DNA from 2 places in the Pseudoalteromonas sp. P1-11 genome. Region 1 is predicted to be linked to the other one. Evidence: predicted binding sites of a transcription regulator. Region 1 holds the regulator's gene; the other holds the start of a gene.
What was found. Region 1 encodes FliA, which starts transcription of late flagellar genes. Its sites were predicted from a motif close to CTAAAGNTNNNNNNNNNNNNGCCGATA; they were not measured.
Positions count from the first base shown of each region.

Region 1 (3,178 bases):
TCCCCCTTTTACGGTATGAAAGCCCCTAAAAATAGCATTTAGTAACTCAGTATCTTCTGGGTTATTTTCTAGCTCAACTAACTGTTCAGATAAAAGCTCTAGGATTTCTCCAGCCTCTACAAGAAAGTCTTGTAAAATATCTTCATCGACTTCAAAGCTCATGCAGTTACTCTCCTCTTAGAAGCCCAAACTTGATAATAGGTCATCGACCTCGTCTTGGTCAGATACAACATCACTTCGCGACTCTTTATCAATAATAGGGCCTTCAGGACCTGCTAATGTTTGTGCGGCAACCAGTTCTTCTGTTTCTTGTTGTTCTTTACTTTCAGCAATGCTGTCATCTTGTGCAGCAAATGCTGTTAAAAGGTGGATTAAACTTTCTTCTACTTCTCTGACTAATTCAATTACACGGCGGATAACCTGGCCGGTTAAATCTTGAAAATCCTGCGCCATTAGTACATTAGTCATTAAAGTTTGCAACTCATCGGTTTTATGATGAGAGCTGTTCATAAACTTGTCGATGCTGTGGCATAAGGTTTTAAACTCGCCCAGCTCTATTTCGCGGTTCATAAGCCTATCCCAAGTAGGCTTAATATGTGCAATTTCATCTGCTAGCTGCTGCGCAATAGGGAGGCTTGCTTCGACCGCATCCATTGTCTTATTAGCTGCATTTTCTGTCATTTCCATGACATAGTTTAAGCGCTTTTTCGCATCCGGAATTGCATCAGTGGTTAAATCGGTTAAACGCGTATCAAGTTCAAAGCTTTTAAGGGCTTCGTGTAATTGGCGTGTTAACTTACCTACTTCAGCAAAAAGCTGCGATTGCTCTTGAGAGGCAGTATCTAAAATTAATTGATCAGCTTTATCTTGCTCACCATTTTCTAAAAAAACGACGAGCTGACGAGCTTGTTCTAAAGTAATTTGAGGCGCAGCTGGTGCTGACATAAGCCTCTCCTCTCATTAACCTAAGCGTTCAAACACTTTTTCTAATTTAGTTTTTAAAGTACCAGCAGTAAATGGCTTAACAATATAGCCATTAACACCTGCTTGCGCTGCCGCTATTATTTGTTCTTTTTTAGCTTCTGCCGTCACCATTAAAACCGGAATATGTTTTAATTTTTCGTCAGCTCTAATGGCTCTTAGCAAGTCAATACCCTGCATGCCTGGCATGTTCCAATCGGTTACAACAAAGTCAAAAACCTGATTTTGCAACATAGGTAATGCTGTAGAACCATCGTCAGCTTCTTGAACATTCGTGAACCCTAGGTCACGCAACAGATTTTTTATAATACGTCTCATTGTAGAGAAATCATCAACAACAAGAATTTTCATGTTTTTATCCAAAACATCCTCCGGTGAGGTCTTAACCTATAATTTACTTACTACTAGTTTATCCAGTCATTGATTTTTGCTTTGAGCTTAATCATCGCCTGACCATGTATCTGACTTACACGCGATTCACTTACATCGAGTATATGCCCAATTTCTTTTAAATTCATTTCATCGTTGTAATACAAAGAAAGCACCATTGCATCTCGCTCTGGTAAAGACTTTATTGCCTCTAACAATGAATTATTAAACCGTTCATTTTTAACATTATTAAATGGTTTGTCTAGCGCTAAATCTTGACCGGCAGGGCTAATAACATCTTCATCTACCCCTAGGTCTTCTATACCAAGCACTTTACTGGAATTAACATCATTTAAAATATGATGGTATTCTTCTAGCGAAATATCAAGTTTTTCAGCTACTTCAGTATCTTTTGGTTCTCTATTTAAGCTATTTTCTAATTCTGTGATAGTTTCGGCTACTAATCGGCTTTTACGGTGCACCGAACGTGGTGCCCAATCCCCTCTGCGCATTTCATCAAGCATAGCGCCGCGGATACGAATACCAGCAAACGTTTCAAAGCTTGCCCCTTTACTGGCGTCAAAGTTTTTTGAGGCCTCGATAAGGCCAATCATTCCCGATTGGATTAAGTCATCAAGCTGAACGCTAGGAGGAAGACGAGCTATTAAATGGCACGCCACTTTTTTGACAAGCGACGCGTGCTTTTCAACAATCACATTTAAATTTTGTGTTGATTGATATCCCATAGCTCTTTTCACCGATGTTGTCATAATCAGCCGTTTACTAGCTTCTCAATGAAAAACTCTAAATGTCCTGAAGGTTGATTAGGTATAGGCCATTTTACTGCTTTTGTCGCTAATGTTTTAAACGCGACTGCTGCTGGTGAATTAGGGAAAAGATCGACAATTACTTTTTGTTTACGCGTAGATTTACGCATATTTTCATCATATGGAATAGTCGCAACAAGCTCCATAGACACATCTAAAAAGCGGTCTGTTACTTTAGAGAGCTTTGCAAAAAGCTCTTGGCCCTCGCGCATACTGCGCACCATGTTTGCAACAATTTTAAATTTATAAACGCCATGCTCGCGGCTAAGTACTTTAATAAGCGCGTAGGCATCAGTAATAGAGGTCGGCTCATCACACACCACCACCATGACATCTTGCGCTGCACGAGAAAAACTCAGCACCATGTCAGAAATACCAGCGGCGGTATCTACAATTAAAATATCAAATTCGGTATTAAGCTCACTAAAGGCACGAATTAACCCAGCATGCTCAGATGGGGTTAGCTCCACCATACTTTGCGAGCCTGATGTAGCAGGCACGATTTTAATACCGCCTGGGCCTTCAACTAAAATCTCGTCAAGTACGCACTCGCCTGAAAGGACATGAGATAAGTTTTTTTCAACACGTAGTCCTAGCATTACATCACAATTAGCTAGGCCTAAATCGGCATCTAATACTAATACACGATTACCCTGCTGCCCTAAAGCAATAGCAGTATTTAAAGAGACGTTGGTTTTACCCACCCCTCCTTTACCGCCGGTGACAGCGATAACTTTTACGCCGTTGTTGTTGTTTTGACTCATTTTGCGCAGGCCGCTTGCTTGATCTAATACTGTGTTAATCATACATCCCTACTGTGCTTGACGCCACTGCTTGGTGTCTTGAATGTTGTGCTTTTGCTCTTTTTAAATACAATTGCTCAGCTTTTTTTACTAGTTTTTCAGCATTTGCAACGCGAATATCTTCTGGTACACGCTGACCATTAGTAAGATACCCTATTGGAAGGCGATTTTGAATCGCTATACTAATAATCTCACCTA
Region 1 covers NZ_LJSP01000002.1:646,097-649,274, forward strand. Annotated here, with positions in the region: gene AN390_RS05575 (chemotaxis protein CheA) at 1-162, opposite strand, end outside; gene AN390_RS05580 (protein phosphatase CheZ) at 178-945, opposite strand; gene cheY (chemotaxis response regulator CheY) at 961-1,344, opposite strand; gene AN390_RS05590 (RNA polymerase sigma factor FliA) at 1,386-2,096, opposite strand; gene AN390_RS05595 (MinD/ParA family protein) at 2,123-2,983, opposite strand; gene flhF (flagellar biosynthesis protein FlhF) at 2,976-3,178, opposite strand, start outside.

Region 2 (3,178 bases), on a different contig from region 1:
TTTACTTAAAGAGTCGAGCCCTTCGTGTGGTAGAAATACAATTTACGATGGTAGCCATAGTGGGGTAAAAGTACAGGGCATGGGCATGACTGCTAAGTTGCTGATGGAGCATCAAATTGAAGTGTTTAGTGAAAATCAAATACCAGCACTTATAAAGGTGCTGGCATTATAATATTAACTCACTATTTTCTTTGTAAGAAAACACCCGATTCTATGTGATGCGTATAAGGGAACTGATCAAATATCGCAAAGCGCTTAACATTATGAGTACGGGTTAAGTGATCTAAATCGCGCTCAAGCGTTTCTGGGTTGCACGATATATAAATAATGTTCTCGTAGTTGGCTACTAAGTCACAGGTAAGGGTATCCATACCTGCGCGTGGAGGGTCGACTAAAATAGTTTGGCAATCGTAACTTTTTAAATCTATCCCCTCTAAACGCGAAAAGGTACGTTCGCCATTCATTGCCTGGGTAAACTCTTCACTCGACATACGAATTATATCTAAGTTATCTACCTTATTTTTAGCAATGTTGTATTGCGCTGAATGCACAGAAGACTTAGATATTTCAGTAGCCAATACGCGATTAAACGAACCCGCCAATGCAATAGAGAAATTACCATTACCACAGTAAAGTTCCAGCAGGTCATTACTCAGTGGTTTACATAAGTCTTGTGCCCACTCCAGCATTTTTATATTCACTTTAGCATTAGGCTGCGTAAAGCTATTTTCTACTTGTTGATAAATAAGCTCCTGGCCGTTTACGGTTAAACGCTCAGTAACAAAATCATTGCCTAGTACTTCTTTTTGTTTGCGCGCACGACCAATAAAGTCAATATTGTATTTGCTGCTCAGTTTTTCTTTCAGGGCTTTTATTTCAGTTAGCCACTGCTCATCGAGTGGTTTGTGATAAAGCAAGCTTACTAAAATCTCGCCACTTAATGACGATAAATAATCGATTTGAAACAGCTTACGACGTAATACTTCACACGACTTTAAATTATCAATCATCACCTGCATAACTTCACCAACTAATGGCGCGGCAGGGTCAAAGGTGTCGACGCGAATTTTTTCTTTCGTGGCCTGATCAAACATAATATGAAATAGATCATCCCCATCGTGCCATACTCTAAATTCAGCACGTTGGCGGTAGTTAATTGGCTGTGAGCTAAACACCTCTAACGCTTGCACACCAAATCGCTTAAATTGCGACGTAATACGCTGCTCTTTTTCATTTAGCTGCGTATCGTACTGTGTGGTATCTATTTTAATCACTGCCATTAATGCTACTACCTTATCTATGAGATCTATTTATCGGCGCTATTGTAGGGAGCGAGCAGTATTTGTCTAGTTTTGCTGATAATAAAGTTGCTGTTTTTTTAAACATGCACTTTAGTTTTGTCACTATTAGCCGATAATAAGCTAAGTACGTAATGGAGGTGGATCATGAAAATCGGTAATTATGGCTATACGCCAAACAACAACGTAAACAAATTCAATAATAAAGAGGCGCTACAGCAGCCAACAATCCAATCTCCGCAAGAAAGTTCATTACAGCGAGGCAGAGAACTTGCTGCAAAAGTGCTTGGCGACAAAATGGCAGAGCAACTAGGTTTACCTGTTGAGCAAAAACAAGCCGATAAACCTTTATTCGATTTTGATGAAATAGTAAAAAATGTACTCGACTTTGTATCTGGCGCAGTTAATAAAGCCAAAGCCAATGGTGCCGATGACGATAAATTAAAAAATATGTTAGATGATGCGCGCACAGGTGTTCAAACCGGTATAGACGAAGCGGTTGATGAACTAAAAGGCACCGGTGTATTTAACGAAGAAATGCAAGAGGGCATCGACAAGTCAAAAGAAGGCATTTTTGAGGGGCTTGATGAGTTTGAGCAAACCCTGTTTAACCCACAAGCGGCCAGTGTTAGCGTAAGCCAAGCACAATATGTAAGTATGAGCAGCAATGCCGAGTATAAGTTTACAACGGCCGAAGGTGATGAGGTCAGTATTAGCTTTGCTGATGCATATGAGTCTCAAACAGCGAGCGGGTATCAACAAAGCAATAACAGCGAATCGTTTGCCAGCTCATCGTCGCAATCTCGAGAGCTGTCTTTTTCAATGTCAGTTAATGGTGATTTAAACGAACAAGAGCAAGATGCTATTAATGCCATGATGGAAGAGCTACAAGGTGTAAGTAAAACATTCTTTAGTGGTGATTTGGATGAAGCATTTGAAAAAGCACAAGAGCTGAGCTTAGGCAGTGAGCAACTTGTTGCATTTTCAATGGACCTTCGTCAAACAAAAACAGTCGCTACCGTTAAAAGTTATGAGCAATATCAGCCAAACCCAACAAAAGAGGTAGCCGATGCGATCGCACCTTTTAATGACGATCTAAAAAATGCATTTGATAAAGCATCGCAACTAGGCTTACAAGATCAGCTTGCCGGTATTATAGAGTGGCTAAACCAAGATCAAGCAGCGGTCGATCAGCTAGTTGATTACACCCAAGCAATGTTTGAAAACCTAAACCAATTAAATTCAGCGGGCGACGCACTCGACGCGCTAAAGTCTGAGCAAAGCTAAACTACTTTCTTTTATAAATACCTCATGGCAAACTGCCGTTCTTAATAAACAGTAGGAACCAAAGTTTGTCAGCCCACATAATGGTATTTGATTCAGGTATAGGTGGCACCACCGTGCTTGAGCATATTCAAAAGCGTATTCCAGATGCACAGTACAGCTACTTTATGGATAATGCGTTACTCCCTTATGGCGCGCAAACCCAGCAAACTATTATAGGGCGTTTATGCTCACTCATTTATTTTATTGAGCACAACGCGCTTAATGTCGACCTTATTGTTATAGCCTGCAATACAGCCTCTACATCAGCCTTGAGTGAAGTACGCAAAATTACATCAATACCTATTGTCGGCGTAGTGCCCGCAATAAAGCCTGCTGCTGAAGTAACTCGCACAAAGCACATCGGCTTATTGGCAACCCCCGCCACAGTTGCAAGCCCCTATACTCATACATTAATAAAAGAGCATGCCAGCAACGTAACAGTGATTTTATATAGCAGTGTTGAGCTGGTGGCATTGGCAGAGCAGTTATTTTTCACTCAGCAGCTAGATACACTCAAACTGCATAAAGAGCTTACGCGTTTGCGCATTAACTCA
Region 2 covers NZ_LJSP01000021.1:22,411-25,588, forward strand. Annotated here, with positions in the region: gene AN390_RS19160 (DUF523 domain-containing protein) at 1-172, shown strand, start outside; gene trmA (tRNA (uridine(54)-C5)-methyltransferase TrmA) at 183-1,280, opposite strand; gene AN390_RS19170 (DUF5610 domain-containing protein) at 1,446-2,585, shown strand; gene murI (glutamate racemase) at 2,651-3,178, shown strand, end outside.
Region 2: AN390_RS19170 (DUF5610 domain-containing protein) is a predicted target of FliA. The motif match lies at 1,390-1,416, and genes of this name have one in related genera.